3 regions of the Pseudomonas sp. FP2309 genome follow, and region 2 is predicted to be linked to each of the others. Evidence: predicted binding sites of a transcription regulator. Region 2 holds the regulator's gene; each other region holds the start of a gene.

Region 1 (9,838 bases), 580 kb from region 2:
GTGTTGCCGCCTAACAGCCAATTGCGCGCACCGCTCATGGCGCGTTCGATCAGGTTGGGGTCACGGGGCGCGGCAGGTTCTTGAGGACGTGGCGTGGCCACCCAAACGTCGTCCGGCAGCGTCTGGCTCGGCTCGGCAACAGCGGCGACGGACGCCAATTCGGCCGGTAACTCCCACACAAGCTCGGGGGTTTGGGCAACAGCTGCGGGTGCAGGGATGAATTCTGGGGCAAGTTCCGGGCTGGGGTCTTCGACAATGACGCTGCTGGTTGGCGCGGGCACTTCCAGTTGCCGCAACCGATCACCCAGCGCAATCACGGCCTTCTGCGTGGTTTCCAGCTGAAGCGCTTGCTGTTGCGCCTGGGCGGCCAGCCTGGACAGGCGAATCGCCTGGCCAATGCCCAACCCCAGCAGCGCACCGATGCCTGCGTCATAGAACGACTCGTCGAGCGTCCAGCCGAGCACCAGGCCCATCAGCATGAAAATCCATTGCATGGTCGATATTCCCTGAGCAGCCCGAGGCGGGCAGACCGGGGCCTAGTATATCGACGCGCAACAGATGTGGGAGGGGGCTTGCACCCGATAGCGCTGTGCCAGTCGACATATCTGCAAACTGACACGCGGCCATCGGGGGGCAAGCCCCCTCCCATTTTTCTACTGCATTGGTTTAGTCGAGCGCTTTCCAGATCTCGGTGGCGTACTCGCGGATCGTGCGGTCCGAGCTGAACCACCCCATCCGCGCCGTGTTCAGCACCGCCGAACGCCACCACGCCTTGGAATCGTGCCAATGGGCCTCGACCTTGGCCTGGGCGTCCCAGTAGGAATCGAAGTCGGCGCAAACCAGGAAGCGGTCGTAGTCGATCAGGCCGTCGATCAAGCCCACGTAGCGGCCCGGATCATCCGGCGAGAACACTCCGCCACGGATCGCCTGCAGCACATCGTTGAGGCGATGGGAGGCGGCAATGTCCGGCCCTGCGCTGAACTCACCGGCCTGCTTGCGCGCTTCGACCTGCTGGGCGCTCAGACCAAAGATAAACATGTGCTCGGCGCCTACGCGTTCGTGCATCTCCACGTTGGCGCCGTCCATGGTGCCGATGGTCAGCGCGCCATTGAGGCCGAACTTCATGTTGCTGGTGCCGGACGCTTCAAAACCGGCGGTGGAGATCTGCTCCGACAAGTCCGCCGCCGGGATGATGCTTTCGGCCAGGCTGACGTTGTAGTTGGGCAGGAACACCACCTTGAGCAAACCGCGCACGGTGGGGTCGTTGTTGACGGTGCGCGCGATGTCGTTGGTCAGTTTGATGATCAACTTGGCCTGGTGATAGCTCGCCGCGGCCTTGCCGGCGAAGATCTTCACACGCGGCACCCAGTCGATCTCGGGCTCGGCACGGATCGCCTGGTACAACGCCACGGTGTGCATCAGGTTGAGCAACTGGCGCTTGTATTCGTGGATGCGCTTGACCTGCACGTCGAACATCGCCGCCGGGTTCACCGAAATGCCCAGGCGCTCGTGGATGATCTCGGCCAGGGCACGCTTGCTGTGCAGACGTTGGTCGGCGAAGGCTTTGCGGAAGGCCTGTTTCTCGGCAAAGGTTTCCAGCTCGCCCAGGCGGGTCTCCATGTTGTCGAGAATGTCCGGCCCCAGCGCATCCACCAACATCTGCGTGAGCTTGGGGTTGGCCTGGTACAGCCAGCGACGGAAGGTAATGCCGTTGGTTTTGTTGTTGATGCGCTCCGGGTACAGCTTGTGCAGTTCGGAGAACACCGTGCTGCGCATCAGTTGCGTGTGCAGGCCGGACACGCCGTTGACGCTGTGGGAGCCGAGAAACGCAAGGTTCCCCATGCGCACACGGCGGCCGTTGTCTTCTTCGATCAGCGACACGGCGCGCAGCACGTCAAAGTCATGGATGCCCTTGGCACGCAGCGAGTCGATATGCTGGGCGTTGATCAGGTAGATGATTTGCATGTGCCGCGGCAGCATGCGTTCCATCAAGCCTACAGGCCAGGTTTCCAGCGCCTCGGGCAGCAAGGTGTGGTTGGTGTAGGACAAGGTTTCGACCGTGACCTGCCAGGCCGCGTCCCAGGCAATATCGTGCAAGTCCACCAGTTGACGCATCAACTCGGCCACCGCGATCGACGGGTGGGTGTCGTTGAGCTGGATCGCCGCGTGTTCGCCCAGGCTCAATACCGAGCCGTGCATGTTTTTGTGGCGACGCAGCAAGTCTTGCAGCGACGCCGAGACGAAGAAGTATTCCTGGCGCAGGCGCAGTTCCTGCCCTGCTTCGGTGCTGTCGGCCGGGTAAAGCACTCGGGAGATGCTTTCGGCACGGGCCACTTCGGCGACGGCGCCCAGGTGGTCACCGGCGTTGAAGCGTTCCAGGTGCAAGTCTTCCACCGCCCGCGCACGCCACAGGCGCAGGGTGTTGACGCTGGCGCCGCGCCAGCCGACCACCGGGGTGTCGTAGGCGACGGCACGCACGGTCTCGCCGGGCGTCCACACTTGGATCAACTTGCCGGCGGGGTCCGGCAGGGTTTCCACGCTGCCGCCGAAACCGATCGGGTAGATCACTTCGGCGCGCTCGAACTCCCAAGGGTTGCCGAAATCCAGCCAGCGCTCGGTCTGTTCCTGTTGCCAGCCATCGACAATCGCCTGGCGGAACAAGCCGTGCTCGTAACGAATGCCATAGCCATGACCGGCAATGCCCAGGGTCGACATGCTTTCCATAAAGCACGCGGCCAGACGGCCCAAGCCACCGTTGCCGAGCGCCGCGTCGGGCTCCAGCAGGCGGATACGCTCCAGATCGACGCCCAACTCGGCCAGCGCCTCGCGCGCGATCTCCAGCACACCAAGGTTGCTGAGGCTGTCGTAGAGCAGACGGCCGATCAGGAATTCCAGGGAGAGGTAATAGACCCGCTTCTGACCTTTACGGTAGATACGCCGGGTGTGGTTCATCCAGTGGTCGACCATCTGGTCGCGCGCGGCCAGGGCAATGGCTTCGAACCAGTCATGGTCGAAGGCGTGATCCGGGTCCTTGCCCACCGCGTAGGTGAGTTTGGTCAAGACGGCATCGCGAAATGCGGCTACCTCTGCTTCTCGTGCAAGTGGTTCCTGAGACATCAATTGCGACCTCGGGCGAGATAGAAGGAGTTGCTAGAGCCTAGACGGTCTGACAGACGGTGGCCGCTCTGGTTCGGCAGTTTTTTAACGCATTTACCTTTAACAGGTTTTGATGCATTGGCCGTGCCTGCTTTTGAGCAATGCGCACCTTCGGGCCGAAACACGCAAAATATTGTTCAAAAAACCACCAATCCCGGTATGATCGCGCGCCCGGATACCGCCCCACCTTTTGGAACCCTGATGAAGCCTCAACTGATCGCCGCCGCGGAACTTGACCGTCTCGAGACCTGGCAGAAATATTCCGCGCACATGTGCGGCGGCTGCGTGTCCAGCTGCTGCACGCTGCCGGTCGAAGTGAAGATCAAGGACCTGATCCGCATCGGCATCGTCGACGAATTCGAGCGCGGCGACCCGCCGAAGAACATCGCCAAGCGGCTGCAGAAGGAAGGCATCGTCGAGCGCTACAACAACAAATCCGAAATTTTTACCCTGCAGCGCATGAGCAACAACGACTGCCTGTACCTGGATCGTAAGACGCGCTTCTGCACTATTTATGACAAGCGCCCGGACACCTGCCGCAACCACCCGAAAATCGGCCCGCGGCCGGGGTATTGCGCGTACAAGCCAAAGGAAGTGGTGCGCGAGACCAAGTTCCGTACGCTGGATAAGTTCTAAGATGATCGTTCCCACGCTCCGCGTGGGAATGCAGCCCTGGATGCTCTGCGTCCGCCCTTGAACGCGGGACGCGGAGCGTCCCAAGAGGCATTCCCACGCAGAGCGTGGGAACGATCAGGCATAAAAAAACGCCCCCGGTCTTTCGACCGGGGGCGTTTTTCATTCAGCCTGAGTTAACTCAGTTCTTGGCTTTCTTGGCAGCGCGGGTACGCTCGCCTTCGTCCAGGATCTTCTTACGCAGGCGGATCGACTTAGGCGTGACTTCGCACAGCTCGTCGTCCTGGATAAATTCCAGAGCCTGTTCCAGGGTGAAGCGAACAGGTGGAACCAGGGCGATGGTTTCGTCTTTACCCGAAGCACGCATGTTGTCGAGCTTCTTACCTTTGGTTGGGTTGACGCCCATGTCGTTGTCACGGCTGTTCAGACCAACGATCTGACCGTTGTAGATCTCTTGACCGTGTTCAACGAACAGCTTGCCACGCGCCTGGAGAGTTTCCAGGGAGTAGGTCAGTGCCTTGCCGGTTTCTACCGATACCAGAACACCGTTCTGACGGCCGGACATGTCGCCGGACTTCATGGTGTCGTAGCGATCGAAGATCGAGGTCAGGATGCCAGCACCGTTGGTCAGGGTCAGGAACTGGTTACGGAAACCGATCAGACCACGAGCAGGGATGTTGTATTCCAGACGCACACGGCCTTTACCATCCGGCACCATGTTGGTCAGGTCGCCCTTACGCAGGCCCATCTCTTCCATGACCTTGCCCTGGGATTCTTCAGGGGTGTCGATGGTGACGTTTTCGAACGGTTCCTGCTTCACGCCGTCAACCTGACGGATGATAACTTCCGGACGACCAACACCCATTTCGAAGCCTTCGCGACGCATGGTTTCGATCAGTACCGAGAGGTGCAGCTCACCACGGCCGGAGACCTTGAACTTGTCAGCCGAGTCGCCTTCTTCAACGCGCAGAGCAACGTTGTACAGCAGCTCTTTGTCCAGACGCTCCTTGATGTTACGGGAGGTCACGAACTTGCCTTCTTTACCGCAGAAAGGCGAGTCGTTTACCTGGAAGGTCATGGAAACGGTTGGCTCGTCAACGGTCAGAGGCTTCATCGCCTCGACGTTGTCCGGCTGGCACAGGGTGTCGGAGATGAACAGCGAGTCCATACCGCTGACGCACACGATGTCGCCAGCGAAGGCTTCTTCGACGTCGATGCGGTGCAGACCGTGGTGACCCATCAGCTTCAGGATACGACCGTTACGCTTCTTGCCGTCAGCGCCGATAGCGACAACCGGGGTGTTCGGCTTGACGCTGCCGCGAGCGATACGGCCAACGCCGATAACACCCAGGAAGCTGTTGTAGTCCAGTGCCGAGATTTGCATCTGGAACGGGCCTTCACGGTCAACTTTCGGTGCTGGTACGTTGTCGACGATCGACTGGTACAGCGGGGTCATGTCTTCCGCCATGTCGGTGTGGTCCAGACCGGCAATGCCGTTCAGGGCCGAGGCGTAGACGACTTTGAAGTCCAGCTGTTCTTCGGTAGCACCCAGGTTGTCGAACAAGTCGAAGATCTGGTCCAGAACCCAGTCCGGACGCGCGCCTGGACGGTCAACCTTGTTGATGCACACGATCGGACGCAGGCCGGCTTCGAAAGCCTTCTTGGTCACGAAACGGGTTTGCGGCATAGGGCCGTCTTGAGCGTCAACCAGCAGCAGAACGGAGTCAACCATCGACATTACACGTTCAACTTCGCCGCCGAAGTCGGCGTGGCCCGGGGTGTCCACGATGTTGATGTGGTAGCCGTTCCAGTTGATAGCGGTGTTTTTTGCCAGGATGGTAATACCGCGCTCTTTTTCCTGGTCGTTGGAGTCCATCACGCGCTCGTCGTTGAGCTCGTTGCGCTCCAGAGTGCCGGATTGACGCAGGAGTTTGTCTACCAGGGTGGTTTTACCATGGTCAACGTGAGCAATGATGGCGATGTTACGTAGATTTTCGATCACTTGTGTATCTCGATCAGAGGATTCGGTGTGCTGACAGGTCGTGGCAGCGATTTACAGTAGAGTCAGGCCTTGCCGTTACAGCTTGACGGCAGAGTCGGGGGGCCGGTGACGCAGGCCACAGGCAAACAGCCCCGGGCTCTTAGCTCGGTCGATAAACGCGCACATTGGCATGCCCCTCACTGAGCAAATGGTGGGCATGCAGGCGACTCATCACGCCTTTGTCGCAATACAGCAGGTACTGACGGCTGTCATCCAGTTCCTTGAAACGCGCGTTCAATGCATAGAACGGCAGCGTTTGTACGTCGATGCCGGCGATTTCCAGCGGCTCGTCTTCAGCGGCATCCGGGTGACGGATGTCGATGACGATCTGACCGGCCAGAGCTTCGCTGACTTCTTCGATCTGCACATCCTGGCCCAACTCGTCGATAACCCGATCGATCGGCACCAGTTTGGCGTTCTCGAGCGCACGCTCCAGAATCGCCATGTCGAACTGTTGTTCTTCGTACTCCACGCGGTTGCGCTTGGCGTGGGTCTTGGGATTCACCGAGATGACCCCGCAATATTCAGGCATATGCTTGGCGAAGTCGGCGGTGCCGATTTCTTCCGCCAGGTCGATGATGTCCTGCTTGTGGCTGGCGATCAGCGGGCGTAATACCAGCTTCTCGGTCACACAGTCGATCAGCGACAGGTTTGGCAGCGTCTGGCTGGAGACCTGGGAAATCGCTTCGCCGGTCACCAGCGCATCGATCTGCAACTGATCGGCAATTCGGGACGCAGCGCGCAACATCATACGCTTCAATACTACGCCCATATGACTGTTATCGACTTTGCCGAGAATTTCGCCCAGTACTTCCTCGAACGGCACGCTCACAAATAGCACGCGTTGGGAGCTGCCGTACTTCTTCCAGATAAAGTGCGCAACTTCCATCACGCCCAATTCATGTGCACGCCCGCCCAGGTTAAAGAAGCAGAAGTGGCTCATCAGGCCGCGGCGCATGATCTGGTAGGCCGCTACCGTAGAATCGAAACCGCCGGACATCAGTACCAGGGTCTGTTCCAGGGCGCCCAGCGGATAGCCGCCGATGCTGTTGTGCTGGTTGTGGATCACAAACAACCGTTGGTCGCGAATTTCCATGCGCACTTCAATTTGCGGCGCTTTCAAGGAAATTCCAGCCGCACCGCACTCGCGACGCAGCTTGCTGCCGACGTATTTCTCGACATCCATCGAGCTGAATGGGTGCTTGCCGGCCCGCTTGCAACGCACCGAAAAAATCTTGCCTTCGAGCTCGCCGCCAAAGTGCAGCTTGCACTTGTCGGTGATGTCGTCGAAGTCACCCAGCGGGTACTCATCCACTTGCAGGAAATGCGCAATGCCCGGCATGCAGCTCAGGCGCTCGGTCATATCCTTCAAGGCTTTGGCGTCGGTCAGGCGGGTTTCCAGCTCGAGGTTATCCCACACACCATTGACCACCACAGCCGGGTCCAGATCGCGGAGCACGGCACGGATGTTCTTGGCCAACTGACGGATGAAACGCATCCGTACCGGTCGGCTTTTGATGGTGATTTCAGGGAAGACTTTAACGATTAATTTCATGGAAACAGCGCGCGCCGGGCCTGCTGAAAAAGGGGGGCGCGGATTATAGCGGAAATCGCTCAAGGTTTAACCAGTTAATATGCAACGCAGTCACTGCGCACTAAAGCGGTGCATTTGTGCGCACTGACGCCACATTGCGGTGCGCTATTTTTCGGTGTTTGTCGCAATGCACCTTTATAGGGGCGTTTTTGGAGCAGAAAACCCATGTTGGCGCACTGGCATGCAATTTGCTCTCTTGTGAGGCAGGTTGCCATGGCGGACTATCCGCGCCGGCATCACCCACATTCTAAGGGCTAACTCCACTACCCCAGCCCGAAGCCACCCGGAGGACACTATGTCGAAGTCGGTTCAACTCATCAAAGATCATGACGTTAAATGGATTGATCTGCGCTTCACGGACACCAAAGGCACTCAGCACCACGTGACCATGCCGGCTCGCGATGCGCTGGATGATGCGTTCTTCGAAGAAGGCAAAATGTTCGACGGTTCCTCCATTGCCGGCTGGAAAGGCATCGAAGCCTCCGACATGATCCTGATGCCGGACGACAGCACCGCGGTCCTCGACCCGTTCACCGAAGACCCAACCCTGATCATCGTCTGCGACGTGATCGAGCCTTCGACCATGCAAGGCTACGACCGCGACCCACGAGCGATCGCCAAGCGCGCCGAGGAATACCTGAAGTCGACTGGTATCGGCGACACCGTATTCGTAGGCCCGGAGCCAGAATTCTTCATCTTTGATTCGGTCAAGTTCAAGTCCGACATCTCCGGCTCCATGTTCAAAATCTTCTCCGAACAAGGTTCCTGGATGTCCGACCAGGACGTGGAAGGCGGCAACAAAGGCCACCGTCCAGGCGTCAAAGGTGGCTACTTCCCAGTTCCGCCGTTCGACCACGACCACGAAATCCGTACCTCCATGTGCAACGCCATGGAAGAAATGGGCCTGGTCATCGAAGTTCACCACCACGAAGTGGCGACTGCCGGCCAGAACGAAATCGGTGTGAAGTTCAACACCTTGGTTGCCAAGGCTGACGAAGTTCAGACCCTGAAGTACTGCGTACACAACGTGGCAGATGCCTACGGCCGTACCGCTACCTTCATGCCTAAGCCACTGTACGGCGATAACGGTTCGGGTATGCACGTTCACCTGTCCATCGCTAAAGAAGGCAAGAACACCTTCGCTGGCGAAGGTTATGCCGGCCTGTCCGACACCGCCCTGTACTTCATCGGCGGCATCATCAAGCACGGTAAGGCCCTGAACGGCTTCACCAACCCGTCGACCAACTCCTACAAGCGTCTGGTCCCAGGTTTCGAAGCACCAGTGATGCTGGCCTACTCGGCTCGCAACCGTTCGGCATCGATCCGCATTCCTTACGTGTCCAGCCCTCGCGCTCGCCGTATCGAAGCTCGCTTCCCGGATCCGGCAGCCAACCCGTACCTGGCCTTCGCTGCACTGGTCATGGCCGGTCTGGACGGTATCCAGAACAAGATCCACCCTGGCGACGCAGCCGACAAAAACTTGTACGACCTGCCGCCTGAAGAGGCCAAAGAGATCCCACAAGTGTGCGGCAGCCTGAAAGAAGCCCTGGAAGAGCTGGACAAGGGCCGTGCGTTCCTGACCAAAGGCGGCGTATTCAGCGACGACTTCATCGATGCCTACATCGAGCTCAAAAGCGAAGAAGAAATCAAAGTACGCACCTTCGTACACCCACTGGAATACGAGCTGTACTACAGCTGCTGATCCGGTAGCGCTGCTTGACGCAGCGTGACGAAAGAGGCCTCCTTCGGGAGGTCTTTTTTTGCCTGACATAATGCCTCGGCATCCTCACCATTGGCCCTTCGCCTATCCGCTCGACAAGGAGATCAACCTTGAAACTCAGAATCGCATTCGCCCTGCTATTGACCGCTACCAACGTATCGGCAGCGCCCGCCACACTCGCCCCCTTGCTCGACAGCATCGCCGAACGCCTGAGCATCGCCGACCAAGTGGCACTGAGCAAATGGGACAGCCGCAAGGCGGTAGAAGACCGCGCACGGGAACAGGATGTTATCGCCAGCGTGAGAGCACAGGCTGCCAACTACAAACTGTCTCCCGATGCCGCCGAACAGTTTTTTGCGGCGCAGATAGAGGCCAATAAACTGGTGCAGTACACCCACCTGTCCGATTGGCATTGGCAGGGCAAGGCACCCGACGCCCCGCGTCCTGACCTGGTGGGGCAGATCCGCCCACAATTGGACCAACTGCAAAAACGCCTGCTGCAACAGCTGGCCGACTTCAGCCCCGAGCGCAGCAACCCCGCGTGCCCGCAATGGGTCGCGCAGGCTGTGCACGAGCCACTCAACGAGCCGCTGCTGCAGATCGCGATGATCCGTGCCACGGGCGAACTGTGTACCCAGACCAACCAATAACGGTTACGGACTACTCGATTTGAGGCGCCGTCCGGCATCCATCC
Region 2 (9,838 bases):
TGGCCTGGCCACGTATGCCAAGCCGTTCGTCGAGAACGGCGAGTTGGTGTCTTACGTGCTGGGCACCTACGCCGGTCGCAAACTGGGCCTGCCAAGCACGGCTAACGCAGGCGGCGTGCATAACCTGTTCGTTACCCATGGCGATGAAGACCAGGCGGCACTGTTGCGGCGTATGGGGCGTGGCCTGCTGGTGACCGAATTGATGGGCCATGGCCTGAATATGGTCACTGGTGATTATTCCCGTGGCGCGGCGGGCTTCTGGGTGGAAAACGGCGAAATTCAATTCGCCGTCCAGGAAGTGACCATCGCGGGCAATATGCGCGACATGTTCAAACAGATCGTGGCGGTGGGTAATGATTTGGAGTTGCGCAGCAACATTCGCACAGGTTCGGTGCTGATCGAGCGAATGACCGTCGCTGGCAGCTGACAGGCCTGTCGCTTAGAGAAAGGCGCGCTATCCCTTGGATAGCGCGCCTTTTTTATGTCTGCGTGGTAGGCAAGGGAGATACGTTGACGTTGCGTTGATTCTCAATATCATTTAATAATAAATATCATTACCGAATGAGTGTGGATCATGAGTTCTGTCCTGCATGAGGATCCGTATCTGGAAAGCTGGCGCTGGATGAGTCGTCAGATTCGCTGCGGACTGGATCCCAATGAGCCTCGTCTGATCGAACATTATCTCAACGAGGGACGATACCTGGCGTGTTGCACCGCGACCCATCCGTGGACGATCGCAGAAACGTCATTCCGCTTGTTGATCGACACCGCCAGCGACATCGCGCTGCCCTGGCATTGGCGTTCCATGTGCATGGACCAAGCCTGGCGCCCGCTGCGTGACCTGGAGCAACTCTCCCACTGTGCCTGCCGCCTCAAGCGCTGGCAGACCTTTGCCTGGCAATTGGCGACGTGCGAGTTGCTGCCTTCCCTTTCTGTTTCTGACCTGGTGCAAGGATCCTCCGATGAGTAACACCCGTATCGAACGCGACAGCATGGGCGAACTGCAAGTACCTGCCGAGGCCCTGTATGGCGCCCAAACCCAGCGTGCGGTGAACAACTTTCCGATCAGCCATCAACGCATGCCGGCGCAGTTCATTCGCGCATTGATCCTGGCCAAGACCGCCGCCGCCAAGGTCAACGTCGACCTCAAGCAGATCAGCGAGGCGCAGGGCAAGGCCATCGTCGACGCCGCCCAAGGCCTGCTGGAAGGCGATTTCATGCCGCACTTCCCGGTGGATATCTTCCAGACCGGCTCCGGCACCAGTTCCAACATGAATGCCAACGAAGTGATTGCCACACTGGCCAGCCGTTTGCTGGGCGAGGCGGTCAACCCAAACGACCATGTGAACTGCGGGCAGAGCAGCAACGACATCATCCCGACCACCATCCACGTCAGCGCGGCGTTGGTGTTGCATGAGCAAACACTGCCGGCTCTGTTGCACCTGGTACAGGTGATCGAACAGAAGGCTGAAGAAGTTCATCCGTTCATCAAGACCGGCCGCACGCACCTGATGGACGCCATGCCAGTACGTATGAGCCAAGTGCTCAATGGCTGGGCGCAACAGCTCAAGGCCAATATTGGGCATTTGCAAGACTTGCTGCCAAGCCTGCAGGCCTTGGCCCAGGGCGGCACGGCCGTGGGCACCGGGATCAATGCTCACCCCGAATTCGCAGCCCGTTTCAGCCAGCAATTGAGCAGCCTCACCGGCGTGAAATTCACACCGGGCAAAAACCTGTTTGCGCTGATCGGTTCCCAGGACACCGCCGTCGCCGTCTCCGGCCAGCTGAAAGCGACCGCCGTGTCGTTGATGAAAATCGCCAACGACCTGCGTTGGATGAACTCCGGGCCGCTCGCCGGCCTCGGCGAAATCGAGCTGGAAGGGTTGCAGCCCGGCTCGTCGATCATGCCAGGCAAGGTCAATCCAGTGATCCCGGAAGCCACGGCCATGGTCGCCGCCCAAGTCATCGGCAATGACACGGTGATCACGGTCGCCGGGCAGTCGGGTAACTTCGAGCTCAACGTGATGCTGCCGATCATCGCCCAAAACCTGCTCAGTAGCCTTGAATTGCTGGCCAATTCCAGCCGCTTGTTGGCAGACAAGGCCATCGCCAGCTTCAAGGTCAACGAGGACAAGCTTAAGGAAGCGCTGTCGCGCAACCCGATTCTCGTCACCGCACTCAACCCGATCATTGGGTACCAAAAGGCCGCTGAAATCGCCAAGAAGGCCTATCAGCAGGGCCGCCCAGTCATTGATGTGGCCCTTGAATACACCGATCTGCCCCGCAGCCAACTGGAAGCCCTGCTGGATCCGGAAAAGCTCACGGCCGGCGGCGTGTAATCCGACTCTGCCTTGGAGGTGCATCATGGAGCACTGGAAACGCACGATCGAACGGGCCAATCGCTGCTTTATGCAAGGCGAGTTGGTCGATGCCCGCGAGGCCTATTTGCAGGCACTGGCGCTGGCTCAGGTGTTGTTCGAACGCTGGGCGGATGCCGACGAAGCCGTGGCGGCGTGTGTCATTTCCCATCACAACCTGGCGGACCTGCACCTGCGCCTGAACCAGCCCGAGGAAAGCGCCGAATACCTCTGTGCCATTCATCAGCGTCTGCTGCAGACCATGCAGGACGCTCGCCTGAGCCCGCAATTGCGTGAAGCAGCGCTGCGCCAAAGCAGCAAGACCTACGTCGAACTGTTGAATTTCATCAGCGATCACGGCGAGTACCCGCGTACTCATCGCTTGCTGGGCGGTACTGCGGCGCAACCGATCACTCCACACTACGGAGCACATTGATATGACTTACACCTTGCCTGCCTTGCCCTACGCCTACGATGCCCTGGAGCCGCATATCGATGCGCAAACCATGGAGATTCATTACACCAAGCATCACCAGACCTACATCAATAACCTCAACGCCGCTATCGAAGGCACCGAGTTCGCCGGTTGGCCGATAGAGAAACTGGTGTCCAGCGTTCAGCAACTGCCGGAAAAACTCCGTGCGGCGGTGATCAACCAAGGGGGTGGTCATGCCAACCACTCGCTTTTCTGGGCCGTGATGTCGCCTGAAGGAGGAGGCAAGCCCGACGGCGCGATCGGCAAGGCTATTGAAGAGCAGTTGGGTGGTTTTGACAGTTTCAAGGAAGCCTTCACCAAGGCCGCATTGACTCGTTTCGGCAGTGGCTGGGCCTGGCTGAGCGTTACGCCACAGAAGACGCTGGTGGTGGAAAGCAGCGGTAACCAGGACAGCCCGCTGATGAACGGCAACACGCCGATCCTTGGCCTTGACGTCTGGGAACACGCCTACTACCTGCGCTATCAGAACCGACGCCCCGAATACATCAATGCCTTCTACAGTGTCATTAACTGGCCGGAAGTTGCTGCACGCTATCAGGCCGCCTTGGCCTGACATTCACCTTCATAACAAGATCTAAGGTCGACTATGGGCACTGACACATTGGCGATCAGCAGCGTGCGATTGTTTCGTTATGCGTTTGGCTCGCTGCTGTTATTGGCAGGTATTGCATTGCTGGTGGCCCACGGGCTGGCCTGGCTTGATCTCGAACCGCGCATCCTGCGCGCCTTGCAGGGCGGCGCAATTTGCGCGCTCGGCACGGCGTTGGGCGCGGTTCCGGTATTGGTGATTCGGCGAATGCCGGTCGCCCTGAGCGACACGCTGCTGGGGTTTGGTGCCGGAGTGATGCTGGCGGCGACGGCCTTTTCGCTGGTTGTGCCGGGTATTGCTGCGGCTGAGAGCCTGGGGCTCTCGTCCTGGGGCGCTGGCGGGCTGATCAGCTTTGGCATCATGCTGGGCGCTTTCGGGTTGTACCTGGTCGATCGCAAGGTCTCCGGCGCCAGCCCGGAAATGCTTGTGGGCACACCGGATAAACCGGTGATCCCACCGCGCATCTGGTTGTTTGTGTTCGCCATCATTGCCCACAACATTCCGGAGGGCATGGCGGTGGGCGTCTCCGCCGGTGGCGTAATGCCGGATGCCGACAGCCTGGCCATGGGGATTGCCCTGCAGGATGTGCCCGAAGGTCTGGTGATTGCGTTGGTGTTGGCTGGGGCGGGGATGTCGCGGGTCAAGGCGTTCCTGATCGGTGCGGCATCCGGTTTGGTAGAGCCTGTATTCGCTGTGCTTTGTGCCTGGTTGGTGACCCTGGCCGAGGTGCTGTTGCCGTTGGGTCTGGCATTGGCCGCGGGCGCAATGTTGTTGGTGGTGACCCATGAGGTGATCCCGGAATCGCGGCGCAATGGTCACGAAAAGCTCGCCAGTCTGGGCCTGTGCATCGGGTTTTGTTTGATGATGGTGATGGATACCGCATTGGGGTGAAGCCGTTGCGGCTTCACGCCTGTCTCAAAGGGTGAGCTTACTCACCCTCATCAAAGTAGTTATTGATCAGCGCCACTAGGGCGTCCATCGCTTCCTGCTCTTGCTCGCCTTCGGTCTTCAAATGAATCGTGGTGCCTTTGCCGGCCGCCAGCATCATCATCGCCATGATGCTTTTGCCATCGACCATGCTCTCTGGTGTGCGCCCAGCGCGGATTTGGCAAGGGAACTGCCCGGCGACGCCGACGAATTTGGCCGAGGCCCGGGCGTGTAAACCCAGCTTGTTGATGATTTGAATTTCACGAGCGGGCATCGCGGGGGTGTTCCTTTCAGCTGAGGTCGCGGTGGCGAACCTGGACGTTCTTGAGGGTTTGTTGCAGCACCTGGCCCAGGCGCTCGGTCAGGTATACCGATCGGTGGTGACCACCGGTGCAGCCGATGGCAATGGTGACATAGGCGCGGTTACTCGCGGCAAAGCGCGGCAACCATTTGAGCAGGTAGCTGGAGATGTCCTGGAACATCTCCTCCACATCCGGCTGTGCGGCCAGATAATCGGCCACGGGCTGATCCAGCCCGGACTGGTCACGTAGCTCGGGCTTCCAATAAGGATTGGGCAGGCAGCGCACGTCGAACACCAGGTCGGCGTCCACCGGCATGCCGCGCTTGAAGCCAAAAGATTCGACGAGAAACGCCGTGCCCGGCTCCGGCTGGTTCAGCAGGCGCAGCTTGATGGCGTCGCGTAACTGATACAGGTTGAGGCTGGTGGTGTTGATCTTGAGGTCGGCCAGATCAATGATCGGCCCCAGTAGCTTGGTTTCGTCTTCGATGGCTTCGGCGAGGGAACGATGCGGGCTGCTGAGGGGGTGGCGACGACGGGTCTCTGAGAAGCGCTTGAGCAACGTCTCCTCGTCGGCATCCAGGTACAGCACGTCGCAATGAATGTGTTTGGCGCGCACTTCCTCAAGCAGTTCCGGGAAGCGCGAAAGATGGCTGGGCAGGTTACGGGCGTCAATCGAAACAGCAACCAGCGGTTGTGCGAGTTCGGTGTGGATCAAAGCGCGTTCTGCCAGCTCAGGCAGCAGGCCGGCCGGCAGGTTGTCGATGCAATAGAAACCGCTGTCCTCAAGAACATTGAGGGCGGTGCTTTTACCCGAGCCGGAGCGGCCGCTGACGATGATCAAACGCATGATTACTGCCCGCTTTGTTCATCCAGGACAACTTGATACAGCGCCCCATTGCTGTTGGCGCTGCGCAGTTTGTCGCGTACTTCCTTGCGGTCGAGCATGCTGGCGATCTGCCGAAGCAGTTCCAGGTGTGCATCGGTGGCAGCTTCCGGGACCAGCAGAACGAACAGCAGGTCGACCGGGGCGCCATCGATGGCGTCGAAATCGATAGGGGCGTCCAAGTGCAGCAGGGCGCTTACGGGGGACTCGCAGCCTTTGAGGCGGCAGTGAGGAATCGCGATGCCGTTGCCAAAACCGGTGGAACCGAGTTTTTCACGGGCAATCAGGGCCTCGAAGACATCTTGCATCTCCAGATCCGGCACTTCGCGTGCGATCAGGTTGGCAATTTGTTCGAGGGCTTTCTTCTTGCTGCCGCCCGGCGCGTTCACGAGGGAACGGCCGGGGGTCAGGATGGTTTCAAGTCGGATCATGGGGGGGGAGTTAACGACCTGTGCCCTGAAGCAGGCTCAGATTCTTTTCCTTATGCTTTTTGAGTTGGCGGTCAAGCTTGTCTGTGAGCAAGTCGATTGATGCATACATGTCTTCATGCTCGGCATTGGCTACCACTTCGCCGCCGGGTATCTGAAGTGTCGCTTCGATTTTCTGCTGAAGCTTGTCGACCTTCATGATGACCTGCACGTTGGTGATCTTGTCGAAATGGCCCTCAAGCTTCCTAAGCTTCTGCTCTACGTAGTCGCGTAGTGGAGGGGTGACTTCTACATGGTGTCCACTGATGTTGACTTGCATACAGCTTCTCCTTCGTTGCCAGTGCATAAAGCGGTGGGCAGGAATACCCACCACTGGAACGCTGTGGCCCGCCCGTCACATCAAACGCTTACGCTCGCTGGAAGGCGCGATCCCAAGGGATTCGCGGTACTTGGCGACGGTTCGACGGGCGACCTGAATGCCTTGTGCCTCCAGTAAACCAGCGATCTTGCTGTCACTCAACGGCTTTTTCTGATTTTCCGCGGCAACCAGTTTTTTGATGATCGCGCGGATCGCTGTGGACGAGCATTCGCCGCCTTCGGAGGTGCTTACATGGCTGGAGAAAAAGTATTTCAACTCATAGATACCCCGTGGGGTATGCATGAATTTTTGCGTCGTTACCCGTGAAATCGTTGATTCGTGCATGCCCACCGCTTCTGCGATGTCATGCAGCACCAGGGGTTTCATTGCCTCGTCGCCATATTCCAGGAAGCCGCGCTGGTGCTCGACGATCTGGGTGGCGACTTTCATCAGGGTTTCGTTGCGGCTTTGCAGGCTCTTGATAAACCAGCGCGCTTCCTGCAACTGGTTGCGCATGAAGGTGTTGTCGGCACTGGTGTCGGCGCGACGCACGAAACCGGCATATTGCGGGTTGACCCGCAGACGTGGCACCGACTCCTGGTTCAGCTCTACCAGCCAGCGTTCGTTGTCTTTGCGCACAATCACATCGGGTACAACGTATTCGGCTTCGCTGGATTCGATCTGCGAGCCCGGGCGTGGGTTGAGGCTTTGCACCAGCTCGATAACCTGGCGCAGTTCGTCTTCCTTGAGTTTCATGCGGCGCATCAACTGGCTGTAGTCGCGGCTGCCCAGCAGGTCGATGTAGTCAGTGACCAGTCGTTGGGCTTCGGCCAGCCAAGGCGTCTTGGCGGGCAACTGGCGCAGTTGCAGCAGCAGGCATTCGCTCAAGGTGCGGGCGCCGATACCGGCAGGCTCGAACTGCTGGATGCGGTGCAGCACGGCTTCGATTTCGTCCAGCTCGATGTCCAGCTCCGGATCGAAGGCCTCTAGTATTTCTTCGAGTGTCTCGTCCAGATAGCCCTGGTTGTTAATGCAATCGATCAGGGTGACAGCGATCAGACGATCGGTGTCGGACATCGGTGCCAGGTTCAATTGCCACAACAGATGGCTCTGCAGGCTCTCGCCGACGGAGGTGCGGGTGGTGAAGTCCCACTCGTCATCGTCGTTGCTGGGCAGGCTGCTGGCGCTGGTCTGGTAGACGTCTTCCCAGGCAGTGTCCACCGGGAGTTCGTTGGGAATGCGCTCGTTCCATTCGCCTTCCTCGAGGTTGTCCACCGTCGGGGCCGTTTCCTGGTAAGAGGGTTCCTGAACGTCGGAATTGGGTTTTTGCTCGATGTTGTCGGCCAGCGGGTCTGCATTATCGAAGTCGTCGCCTTCTTCCTGGCGTTCGAGCATCGGATTGGACTCCAGGGCCTCCTGGATTTCCTGTTGCAGGTCCAGCGTCGACAATTGGAGCAGGCGGATGGCCTGTTGCAGCTGCGGTGTCATCGTCAGCTGCTGGCCCATTCTCAGGACTAGCGATGGTTTCATGGCAGGGGCTTAACACCTTATTCGCCGGCGCAATGCGCCATCCACGACAGGGCGCGTGAGCGCCAAACATAAGCAAATTATATGCCTGATATCGAGGGCTTTGCCTAGAGCGCGGTAACAATAAAAATCCGGAGGTTTTCTATTAATGTCCGCGCTTAAGGCAAGCTACCTGCCACCACCTTCAATAGCCGGTGGATTTACAGGCGGAACTCGTGACCCAGGTACACTTCCTTGACCAGTTCGTTGGCCAGGATGGTTGCGGAGTCGCCTTCGGCGATCAGCTGGCCATCGTTGACGATGTAAGCGGTTTCGCAGATATCGAGGGTCTCGCGCACGTTGTGGTCGGTGATCAGCACACCGATACCCTTGGCCTTGAGGTGATGGATGATCTGCTTGATGTCTCCAACCGAAATGGGGTCAACGCCGGCAAACGGCTCGTCCAGCAGGATGAACTTGGGTGCGGTCGCCAGGGCGCGGGCGATCTCCACGCGGCGACGCTCGCCGCCCGACAGGCTCATGCCCAGGTTGTCGCGGATGTGGTTGATGTGGAACTCCTGCAGCAGGCTTTCCAGTTCCTTGCGACGGCCATCTCGGTCGAGTTCCTTGCGGGTCTCGAGGATGGCCATGATGTTGTCGGCAACCGACAGTTTGCGGAAGATCGACGCTTCTTGTGGGAGATAGCCGATACCGGCACGGGCGCGGCCGTGCATCGGTTGATGGCTGACGTCCAAGTCGTCGATCAGCACGCGACCCTGGTCCGCCTGAACCAGGCCGACAATCATATAGAAGCAGGTGGTCTTGCCGGCGCCGTTGGGGCCGAGCAAGCCGACGATCTGGCCGCTGTCGATCGACAGGCTCACGTCGCGCACGACCTGACGGCTTTTATAGGCCTTGGCCAGATGCTGGGCTTTCAGGGTTGCCATTACTCGGCCTTCTTCTTCGGCTGGATAACCATGTCGATACGGGGGCGTGGTGCAGTCACCTTGTTGCCATTGGCGCGCCCGGCGTTGGCGATCTGTTTCACAGTGTCATAGGTGATCTTCTCGCCTTCCGTGGAGTTTCCATCGGGGCTCAGTACCTTGGCCTGGTCGATCAGCACGATGCGATTCTGTTGCGCGTGATACTGGATGGTCTTGCCGTAGCCCTTCATCGGGCCGGTATCGGTCGCTGCCTGCTTCTGTTCGAAGTAAGCCAGGTTGCCGACCGAGGTCACCACATCAATATCGCCCGCCGCAGTGCGCGTCAGCGTCACCGTGTTGCCGGTGATCTTCATCGAACCCTGGGTGATGATCACGCCGCCGGTGTAGGTGGCGACGCCTTGTTTGTCATCGAGCTGCGCGTCGTCAGCCGAGATGTGGATCGGTTGCTGGCTATCGTTCGGCAGAGCCCAGGCGCTCACGCTTCCCAGTGCTGCGCCCAAACCGAGCAAAATAGGGAGAGTTTTAACGAGCCTCATACTGTCCTCTTACGTTCGATAGCAGGTGTATCCTGCTTTCTTTCAAATACGCTTTCATTCCCTTGCCAGTCGATACTCCGCCAGCGCCGTCGATTCTAACGTCTTGCTCGGTCTGCGCATATTGCTTCTGTGGGAATACGGTCATGCGGCTGGAAGTAATCACCGTGTCGCGGTTCTTGGCGTCAGTGCGCGCAACGCGCACCGAGTCGATCAGCTCGACTTCGGTGCCGTCCGGGTTCACCTCGCCACGCTTGCTGGTGACATGCCACGGAAATTCGGTGCCGCGATACAGGTTGAGGTCCGGGTTGGTCAGCAGCGTGACCTCGCTGGCCTTCACATGCTCGACTTTGTCCGAGGTCATTTCGTACTGCACTTTGCCGTCGGGCAGGAACTGCACGCTATAGGCGTTGGTGGCGTAATAGTCGATAGCGCCTTCGTCGACCTGCGCGGCAGGCTGGTCGAGGAAGCGCTCCGGGCTGATATTCCAGTAGCCCACCGCCAGAAACAGCGCGG
Region 3 (9,838 bases), 1.2 Mb from region 2:
CTGGCGTCGCGGACCCGCGAAGCCACCGATGAAATTTCCGGGATGATCCAAAGCATCCAGAAAGAAACCGGCAACGCCATCAGCACCATGGAACACGGCAATGTGTTGATGCAGGAAGGCCTGTCGCGCAATGCCGATGTGGCCTCGGCACTGGCGCGTATCGATGAGCAAAGCCGCTCGGCGGGTCAGCAGTTCGCGGCGATTACCACGGCGACGCAGGAACAGAGCAGCACCGCGACCTTGCTCAGCAGCAACTTGCAAAGCATCGCGCTGGCCAACAGTGAGCAGCGTGAAGTGGTATCGAACCTGGCGATTACTGCCAAAGAGTTGGAGACCCTGGCGGCGGGCCTGCGTCAAGAAGTGGATCGCTTCCGCTGAAATGCCGTCTATCACCGGGTGGGCTAAGTGATCGCTGCCGGACGGTATTGCAGGGCCTCTTTGAGATGATCGCGGGTGATGGCATCCGCCTGATCCAAGTCCGCCAGGGTGCGCGCCACCTTGAGCAATCGGTGTGCTGCGCGTAGCGACAACGTGAGCCGCTCGCAGGCGCTTTCCAGCCAGCCTTCATCGTCTTTCGCCAACCGGCAGTGCTCGCGCAGTCCCGGCAGGTCAAGGAAGGCGTTGGCGCAACCCTGGCGTTGTTGCTGGCGTTCCCGAGCTTGCGCCACGTGAGCAGAGGCCGTAGCCGTAGTGTCGCCGGCCTGCGGGGCAGGGTTCAGAGCGGTGGTTTCACGTGCCACGGTGAGATGAAGGTCGATGCGGTCGAGCAACGGTCCGGACAGCTTGTTGCGGTAGCGCTGGATCTGCTCCGGTGTGCAGCGACAACGCCCACTGGGCTCTCCCATGTAGCCACAGGGGCACGGGTTCATCGCGGCGACCAGTTGAAAGCGCGCAGGGAAACTGACGCGGTCGCGGGCGCGGGAAATCACGATATGCCCCGACTCCAGCGGCTCACGTAGTACCTCCAGCACTTTGCGATCAAACTCCGGTAACTCGTCCAGAAACAGCACACCGTGATGGGCCAGGGTAATTTCCCCAGGTTGCGGTTTTGAGCCGCCACCCACCAATGCCGGGCCTGAGGCCGAATGGTGCGGCTGGCGAAAGGGTCGGTGCGGCCAATGGCTCAACGGCGCCAGGCTGACCACGGACTGGATCGCCGCCACTTCCAATGCCTCTTGTTCGCTCAATGGCGGCAGCAAGCCGGGCAGTCGGCTGGCGAGCAGGGTCTTGCCGGTACCTGGCGGCCCGCTGAGCAACAGGTTGTGTGCCCCGGCTGCTGCGATCAGCAACGCACGCTTGGCTGACAGTTGGCCCTGCACCTCACTTAAATCTGGATAGGGCTTGTTCAGGTACTGCAACCCATCGGATTTGTAGGGCTCGATTGGCGCCTGCCCATTCAGGTGCGCCACCACTTGCAGCAAGTGGTCCACTGCAATCACTTTCAGCCCGGACGCCAGGCACGCTTCTTCGGCATTCGCCCGCGGCACTATCACGGTGCGCCCGGCCTTGCGCGCGGCCAGTGCAGCCGGCAACACGCCTTTGACCGCGCGTACTGCGCCGGATAGCGCCAACTCACCCAGGCATTCCACGTCATCGAGCATCACGGTCGGCACCTGCACGCTGGCGGCGAGGATCCCCAAGGCAATCGCCAGATCAAAACGCCCGCCGTCCTTCGGCAGGTCGGCGGGCGCGAGGTTGAGGGTGATACGGCGTGCGGGGTATTGCAGAGCGGAGTTGAGAATCGCACTGCGCACGCGGTCCTTGCTTTCTTTCACGGCGGTTTCGGGCAGGCCCACCAGCGTGAGGGACGGCAAACCATTGGCCATATGCACTTCGACGGTGACGGCAGGGGCTTCGACGCCGACTTGGGCGCGACTGTGGACAATGGCGAGGGACATGCTCGTTCCTTGAAATGGGAGGCCGCTTCCTGCGGTTTTTCAAGGGTAGACGAGGTGGGGAAGAGCACTGCGGGGGAGGTTTTACAGAACGTATCCAGCGCGAGTGTGGGAGCCAGTACTCCCACACTCGTCGTGTTTATTCAGCCGATGGTGTCAGCTTGGCTTCCAGTTCAGCCACTTTAGCCTCCAGGCTCTCCAGTCGCGCGCGCGTGCGGGCGAGCACGACCATCTGACTGTCGAATTCTTCCCGGCTCACCAGGTCGAGCTTGCTGAAGCCGCTTTGCAGCAGGGCCTTGAACTGGCTTTCGATTTCATTGCGGGGCAGCGGAGTGTCGCCGCTGAACAGGCGAGAGGCGTGGCCGCTCAGGGCGTCGAGGAGGTCTTTAGGCGCAAGCATGGGAAGTATTCCGGAAAAACTGTCGGCGGGCAGTGTATCACGCAGCGTCTATAGTCTTTCCACGGCCTGCGGCGCACGCTTTTCGCGCATCAGGTCGGGCGGTGTCGCACCGTTTTTGTGCGCATTACGGTCGCCGAATAGCCCCGCAGGTGGGCTTGAGTGGGCAAAGGACTGATTTCAGTGATTTTTACGGAGCTGGCAAGGTTTCTGCTTAGACGATCATGACCCATGCACTGATGCAGTCGCTGTGACGAATGCAGTGCGCCGACGGATCAGGGGTACAGGTTTCGTCACCAGTGGTTAGCTGGCGTCGCAATAGCAATTGCGCTTGCGACGATGCGTTACAAAGCCAGGCACTGCGCTTAGACTTGAGACGGGTTTGTTTTCCTGGGGCAAGTCCACCAATTCGGGAGAGAGTTTTCATGAAGCTAGTCACTGCCATCATCAAGCCGTTCAAGTTGGACGATGTACGCGAGTCATTGTCCGAAATCGGCGTGCAGGGCATTACCGTTACTGAGGTCAAAGGCTTCGGTCGGCAGAAGGGTCACACCGAGCTGTATCGCGGCGCGGAATACGTAGTCGATTTCCTGCCGAAGGTGAAGATTGATGTCGCCATTGACGACAAGGATCTTGACCGGGTTATCGAGGCGATAACCAAGGCCGCCAACACCGGCAAGATCGGTGACGGCAAGATCTTCGTGGTCAATCTGGAACAGGCTATTCGCATCCGTACCGGCGAAACCGATACCGACGCAATCTAAGCCGCCAAACCCCAACGCCCCAGGAGAAAACAATATGACTCTGCGTAAATTCGCAGGGCTCGGAGCCCTGTTGTCCATCGTAATGCCAAGCCTGGCCATGGCGGCAGACGAAGTGGCTGCTCCAGTCCTCAACTCCGGCGACACCGCCTGGATGCTGACCGCCACCGCGCTGGTGCTGTTCATGACCATCCCGGGCCTGGCGCTGTTCTACGGCGGCATGGTCCGCTCCAAGAATATTCTGTCGGTGATGATGCAGTGTTTCGCCATCACCGGCCTGATCAGCATCCTGTGGGTCATCTACGGCTACAGCATCGCGTTCGATACCACCGGTATGGAACAGGGCGTGGTCAACTTCAACTCCTTCTTCGGCGGCATGGGCAAGGCGTTCCTGGCGGGTGTCACTCCGGCCAGCATCACCGGGCCAGCGGCGTTGTTCCCGGAAGCCGTGTTCATCACCTTCCAGATGACCTTCGCCATCATCACGCCGGCGCTGATCGTCGGTGCTTTTGCTGAGCGTATGAAGTTCTCCGCGATGCTGATCTTCATGGGCATCTGGTTCACCCTGGTCTACGCGCCGATCGCACACATGGTGTGGAGCGGCAACGGCGGCCTGATGTGGGACTGGGGCGTGCTGGACTTCGCCGGCGGCACTGTGGTGCACATCAACGCCGGTGTGGCGGGCCTGGTAGCGTGCCTGGTACTCGGCAAGCGTAAGGGCTTCCCGACCACTCCAATGGCACCGCACAACCTCGGTTACACCCTGATCGGTGCGGCCATGCTGTGGATCGGTTGGTTCGGCTTCAACGCCGGCTCCGCTGTCGCGGCCAACGGCACTGCGGGCATGGCGATGCTGGTGACTCAGATCGCAACTGCTGCGGCGGCGCTGGGCTGGATGTTCGCCGAGTGGATCACTCACGGCAAGCCAAGCGCACTGGGCATCGCCTCGGGTGTGGTGGCGGGTCTGGTCGCAATCACGCCGGCCGCTGGCACCGTGGGCCCGATGGGCGCACTGATCATCGGTCTGGCGGCGGGTGTGGTGTGCTTCTTCTGCGCCACTACCCTCAAGCGCAAGCTGGGCTATGACGACTCCCTGGACGCCTTCGGCGTACACGGTATTGGCGGTATCCTCGGCGCGATTCTTACCGGTGTGTTCGCGGCCCCTTCGCTGGGCGGTTTCGGCACCGTGACCGATATCGCGGCTCAAGTCTGGATCCAGTGCAAAGGCGTCGGTTTCACCGTGATCTACACGGCCATCGTGACCTACATCATCCTCAAGGTGTTGGACATGGTCATGGGGCTGCGTGTTACCGAAGAGGAAGAGGCGGTCGGCCTCGACCTGGCGCAACACAACGAACGCGGCTACAACTTGTAAGTACGCGAAAAAAAGATGCCCGGCTTGCCGGGCATTTTTTTGTCTGGTGTTTGTCAGCTATCACACGCTGTGCCGGTTTTTACGCCAAGTTTGTGACCAGACACACGCGGCACTTTTGAGCGTGCGAATGTCTTACAGGCATGTAGGCGTATTCGACACTTTGTTTTTTCCCAAGGCGCGCTAGAATGCGCGCCGATGGGCGGAGAACTGTATGTGGCAACAGACCCTGATTACCCTGCGGGCCAAGCCTCGGGGCTTTCACCTGGTAACCGACGAGTTGCTTGCCGGCTTGCCTGAACTGAAGGCGTGTCGTGTCGGCCTGTTGCACCTGTGGTTGCAGCACACTTCGGCCTCGTTGACCGTCAACGAGAATGCCGACCCGGCGGTTCGCCGTGACTTCGAACGGTTTTTCAACTCGCTTGTGCCGCAAGGCCGTGCAGGGTTTGAACACAACGACGAGGGGCCGGATGATCTGCCGGCGCATTTCAAGGCCAGTCTCCTGGGCTGCCAGCTGAGTTTGCCGGTGAAGGCCGGCCGCTTGGCGATGGGGACCTGGCAAGGTGTTTACCTGGGCGAGCACCGTGATCATGGTGGTGCTCGTAAAGTCCTCGCCACCTTGCACGGTGATGGGGCATAAGCCACTGGTTATCCGGTGGCTACTGATTTTTTTCCAGCAAACTCGACAGAGGGTGAAGCTGGGCTATAACTAATCTGCTTTTCGCAAGTCATGAGGTAGAACATGAGCGACGATGATCTGGAAAACGACGAACTCGAAGTAGGTGATGACGACGAGGCTGAAGACGGTCTTGACGCGGCAGCGGTTGACGACGTGGCCGACGACGCCGATGACAGTGTTGGCGATGACGCCGCGCCCAAGGCCAAAGGCAAGGCCAAGGCCGCTGTTTCGGTAGATGAGCTGCCGAGCGTTGAAGCCAAGAATAAAGAGCGCGACGCCCTGGCCCGTGCGATGGAAGAGTTTCTCGCCAAAGGCGGCAAAGTGGTCGAGGTCGAGCCGAATGTGGTAGCGGACCCGCCCAAGAAGCCTGATAACAAGTATGGTAGCCGGCCTATCTGAGTCGCGACCTGCTTGTAAGAAAAAGCCCGCCGTCGCTGCGGGCTTTTTCATGCCTGATGATTTATTCGAGCCGTGTGGTGGGTCGCACGCGGGAGGGCACTCGTCCCGCCCGCCGCTTGATCACTGGCATCAGTTCCAGCGACGGAGCAGCTCGGGCAACTCCGCCAGGCTGCGAATCTGCGCGTCCGGGTGCTTGTCCGCTTCCCATTCCTTGCCCGTGGGGTTGAACCACACTGCGCGAAGCCCGGCCTGTTGCGCGCCGGCGATGTCGTCCCCTGGGTGATCACCGATGTGCACCGCTGCGCTGGCCGGTACCCCGCCACGTTGCAACGCTTCCTGAAACAGGCGTGCGTCCGGCTTGGCGATGCCGATGTCTTCTGCACGCAGTGCAAAGTGGAAGTAGTCCGCCAGCCCTACCCGCTGCACATCGGCATTGCCGTTAGTGATCACGCCCAGCAGGAAATGCTCGCGCAGCGCCTTGAGCATGGGCTCCGCTTCGGGAAAGGGGGTGAGCTGATGGCGCGCGTGAATGAACGCCTCGAAGCACACATCGGCCATGTCGGTGGCTTCGGGCTGTGGATAACCCGCCTCCTCAAAGGCGTGTATCAATACGCGATGGCGCAGCAGGCTGATGCGGTTTTTCAGTTCTGGGTGACGTTGCAGCACCTGCTGGCGCAGGGTGGCGAAGTGCTCCAAAGGCAAGTCGCCGACCTTGGAGGCGTTAATCGCCAGCCATTCGCGCATCGACGCTTCGGCGCTAATGATGACGGGTACGTTGTCCCAGAGCGTGTCGTCCAGGTCGAAGGTGATCAGCTTGATACTCATGAGTCGCCGCCCTTGATGCGTTTGGCCCGTGGATGGGCGCTGTCGTACACCGTTGCCAGGTGTTGGAAGTCCAGATGGGTATAGATCTGCGTGGTCTTGATGTCGGAATGGCCGAGCAACTCCTGCACGGCGCGCAGGTCCTGGGAGGATTCCAGCAAGTGGCTGGCAAAGGAGTGTCGCAGCATATGGGGATGCAGGTTCTGGCCCAGCTCGCGCGCGCCGGCGGCCTTGACGCGTACCTGAATCGCCCGCGGCCCCAGGCGTCGGCCTTGCTGGCTGATAAACACGGCGTCGTCCACAGGGTTTGCCAGCGCCCGCAACGGCAGCCACTGTTGCAACGCCTCGCGGGCCTTTCTGCCGACGGGCAGCACGCGGGTCTTGCTGCCCTTGCCGAGCACTTGCACCAGGCCGTCCGCCAGGTCCAGTTGGTCCAGGTTCAGGCCGGTCAGCTCCGACAGGCGCAGGCCAGAGGAATAGAACAGCTCAAGGATCGCCTGGTCGCGGTGGGCGAGAAAGTCATCTTCCACGGCGCCGTCGAGCAGTTGCAGGGCGCGGTCGGTGTCCAGGGTCTTGGGCAGGCGCCGCTCGCCTTTGGGCGGCGACAGGCCGTTGGCCGGGTCGTGGTCGCACAGGCCTTCGCGGTTTAGGTAGTGATACAGCCCGCGCACCGCCGAGAGCAGACGCGACAAACTGCGTGAAGACTGGCCTTGCTGGTGCAGACGCGCGATCAGGCTGCGCAGGCTTTGGATATCCAGGGCTTTCCAGCTGGTGACCTGCTGCTTTTCGCAGTAGGCCAGCACCTTGTTCAAGTCGCGCCGATAGGCTTCCAGCGTATGGGGCGACACCTGGCGCTCATTGCGCAGGTGAGCGCAGTAAGCGTCCAGTTGCCGTTCCATGGTTAGCGCACCGCGCGCAGGGCGGTGGTGAAGCGCGGGAGAACGCGACCCAGCACTTCGGCGATATAGGTCAAAAACAGCGTGCCCACCGAGCTTTTGTAGTGCGCAGGATCACGGCTGGCGATGGCCAGCACGCCATGCAGACCTTGATGGCTGAGAGCGACCACGGCGGTGGAGCCGATCTGCTTGCGCTGTTCGGCGCCGAACAGGAAATCCAGCTCGTGCTCACGCAGGGTCCCGCTGATGGTCTTGCCTTCGGACAGCAGGCCGCCAATCGCGGTCTGCGCGTCGCTGCCACTGACCCAGCGACCCACCGGCATCGGGTTGTCGCTGAACAGGATCAGGCTCACGAACGGCACCTGGAAATCCTGGCGCAGGCTGTCTTCCACAGCCATGACCGTTTCTTCCAGGCTGGTGGCGTCCATCAGGCTGAGAATCAGACGGCGGGTCTTGTCGAAGAGGCGGTCGTTATCGCGGGCAACGTCCATCAGGTGCGAGAGCTTGTGGCGCATTTCAATGTTGCGCTCGCGCAGGATCTTCATCTGCCGCTCCACCAGCGACACAGTATCGCCGCGTTGGTGGGGGATGCGCAGCGCCGGCAGCAGCTCGTCGTGTTCGACGAAGAAGTCCGGATTGGCCTCAAGGTACGCCGCGACAGCAGCGGCCTCCAGACTTTCGCTTGGGGTTGCTTGGGCGGGTACTTGAGGCTTATCGGTCATTGGTTTGGCTCACTCATAGACGGACCTGTCCTTCGTATACACGCGAGGCCGGCCCGGTCATCAGCACCGGGTGGCCCGGACCTGCCCATTCGATGGACAAGCGTCCACCGGGCAGGTCGATCAGCAGCGGTGAATCCATCCACCCTTGGCTGATCGCGGCCACGGCAGCGGCGCAAGCGCCTGTACCACAGGCCTGGGTTTCGCCGGCACCGCGTTCCCATACGCGTAATTGCGCGCGGGAACGGTCGATCACCTGCAGGAAGCCCACATTGACCCGCGCCGGAAAGCGCGGGTGGTGTTCGATTTTCGGCCCCAGTTCATGCACCGGGGCATTGTTAATGTCGTTGACCCGCAGCACGGCATGGGGGTTGCCCATGGACACGGCGGCGATGTCGATCGACTGACCCTCTACGTCCAGCGCGTAACTGACGGCCTGCTCGGCAGCCTGGAACGGAATGTCCGCCGGCACCAGGCGTGGCGCGCCCATGTTGACGCTGATCTGGCCGTCGTTGCGGATGTCCAGCTCGATCACGCCGCTTTTGGTCTCGACGCGAATCTGCCGCTTGGCGGTCAGGCGCTTGTCCAGCACAAAGCGCGCGAAGCAGCGGGCGCCGTTACCGCACTGTTCCACTTCGGAGCCGTCGGAGTTGAATATCCGGTAACGGAAATCCACCTCCGGGTTGCTGGGTGCTTCGACAAGCAGCAGTTGGTCGAAACCAATACCGGTATGGCGATCGCCCCATTGTTTAGCGTGCTTGGGCAGAATGTGCGCGTGCTGGCTGACCAGGTCGAGGACCATGAAATCATTGCCCAGCCCGTGCATCTTGGTAAAACGCAACAGCATGGCTTACTCCGGCAGCAGGCTTTCGCCAGCATACAACTCGGCTACCGTCTCGCGGCGACGCACTTCAAACGCTTGATCACCGTCCACCAGCACCTCGGCGGTACGCCCGCGGGTGTTGTAGTTGGAACTCATGACAAACCCGTAGGCACCGGCCGAATGCACGGCCAGCAGATCGCCCTCTTCCAGGGCCAGTTGACGATCCTTGGCCAGGAAGTCGCCGGTTTCACAGATCGGGCCGACGATGTCGTAGGCGCGGGCGACGCTGGCGCGAGGCGTCACCGCCGTGACGTTCATCCAGGCCTGGTACAGCGCCGGACGGATCAGGTCGTTCATCGCCGCGTCGACGATGGCGAAATCCTTGTGTTCGGTGTGCTTGAGGTACTCGACCTGAGTCAGCAGTACACCGGCGTTGGCGACGATATAGCGGCCGGGCTCGAACATCAGCGTCAGGTCGCGGCCTTCGAGGCGCTCGCGCACGGCGGCGATGTAGTCGGCAATCAGCGGCGGCTCTTCATCGCGATAACGCACGCCCACGCCACCACCGAGGTCGATGTGGTGCAGGTAGATCCCGCATTCGCCGAGGCGATCGACCAGCGCCAACAGGCGGTCGAGGGCATCGAGGAAAGGTGGCAGGCTGGTCAGTTGCGAGCCGATATGGCAGTCGACACCCAGCACTTCCAGGTTCGGCAGTTGGGCGGCGCGGATGTACACGTCCTCGGCGTCGGCAATGGCGATGCCGAACTTGTTCTCTTTGAGACCGGTGGAGATGTAGGGGTGAGTACCAGCATCGACATCCGGGTTGACGCGCAGGGAGATCGGCGCGCGAACGCCCATCTCGGCGGCCACGACTTGCAGGCGCTCCAGCTCGTCGGTGGACTCGATGTTGAAGCAATGCACACCGACTTCCAGAGCGCGGCGCATGTCTTCGCGGGTCTTGCCGACGCCGGAGAATACGATTTTGTCGGCCTGGCCGCCGGCGGCCAATACGCGTTCCAGCTCGCCACGGGACACGATGTCGAAACCGGCGCCCAGACGCGCCAGGACATTGAGT

Evidence for each region. Region 2 encodes sigma-54, which starts transcription at its own class of promoters, with help from an activator protein. Its sites were predicted from a motif close to ANTGGCATNNANNTTGCTNT; they were not measured.
Region 1: the regulator sigma-54 is predicted to act here: its motif matches at 7,600-7,619, upstream of glnA (glutamate--ammonia ligase).
Region 3: the regulator sigma-54 is predicted to act here: its motif matches at 2,490-2,509, upstream of glnK (P-II family nitrogen regulator).

What each region holds. Positions count from the first base shown of each region.
Region 1 is NZ_CP117439.1:396,177-406,014, reverse strand. It holds gene PSH59_RS01765 (DUF2339 domain-containing protein) at 1-494, opposite strand, end outside; gene PSH59_RS01760 (glycogen/starch/alpha-glucan phosphorylase) at 667-3,117, opposite strand; gene PSH59_RS01755 (YkgJ family cysteine cluster protein) at 3,358-3,792, shown strand; gene typA (translational GTPase TypA) at 3,971-5,791, opposite strand; gene thiI (tRNA uracil 4-sulfurtransferase ThiI) at 5,931-7,385, opposite strand; gene glnA (glutamate--ammonia ligase) at 7,720-9,126, shown strand; gene PSH59_RS01735 (chorismate mutase) at 9,255-9,794, shown strand.
Region 2 is NZ_CP117439.1:975,926-985,763, forward strand. It holds gene pmbA (metalloprotease PmbA) at 1-427, shown strand, start outside; gene PSH59_RS04315 (FagA protein) at 575-970, shown strand; gene PSH59_RS04320 (aspartate ammonia-lyase) at 963-2,339, shown strand; gene PSH59_RS04325 (hypothetical protein) at 2,365-2,793, shown strand; gene PSH59_RS04330 (superoxide dismutase) at 2,795-3,406, shown strand; gene PSH59_RS04335 (ZIP family metal transporter) at 3,440-4,333, shown strand; gene PSH59_RS04340 (HPr family phosphocarrier protein) at 4,371-4,643, opposite strand; gene rapZ (RNase adapter RapZ) at 4,660-5,517, opposite strand; gene ptsN (PTS IIA-like nitrogen regulatory protein PtsN) at 5,520-5,984, opposite strand; gene hpf (ribosome hibernation-promoting factor, HPF/YfiA family) at 5,995-6,300, opposite strand; gene PSH59_RS04360 (RNA polymerase factor sigma-54) at 6,376-7,869, opposite strand; gene lptB (LPS export ABC transporter ATP-binding protein) at 8,067-8,792, opposite strand; gene lptA (lipopolysaccharide transport periplasmic protein LptA) at 8,792-9,325, opposite strand; gene lptC (LPS export ABC transporter periplasmic protein LptC) at 9,312-9,838, opposite strand, start outside.
Region 3 is NZ_CP117439.1:5,446,690-5,456,527, reverse strand. It holds gene PSH59_RS25275 (methyl-accepting chemotaxis protein) at 1-378, shown strand, start outside; gene PSH59_RS25270 (YifB family Mg chelatase-like AAA ATPase) at 402-1,898, opposite strand; gene PSH59_RS25265 (accessory factor UbiK family protein) at 2,035-2,295, opposite strand; gene glnK (P-II family nitrogen regulator) at 2,718-3,056, shown strand; gene PSH59_RS25255 (ammonium transporter) at 3,091-4,428, shown strand; gene PSH59_RS25250 (secondary thiamine-phosphate synthase enzyme YjbQ) at 4,640-5,065, shown strand; gene sutA (transcriptional regulator SutA) at 5,168-5,503, shown strand; gene PSH59_RS25240 (HAD family hydrolase) at 5,633-6,328, opposite strand; gene xerC (tyrosine recombinase XerC) at 6,325-7,224, opposite strand; gene PSH59_RS25230 (DUF484 family protein) at 7,227-7,943, opposite strand; gene dapF (diaminopimelate epimerase) at 7,957-8,787, opposite strand; gene lysA (diaminopimelate decarboxylase) at 8,791-9,838, opposite strand, start outside.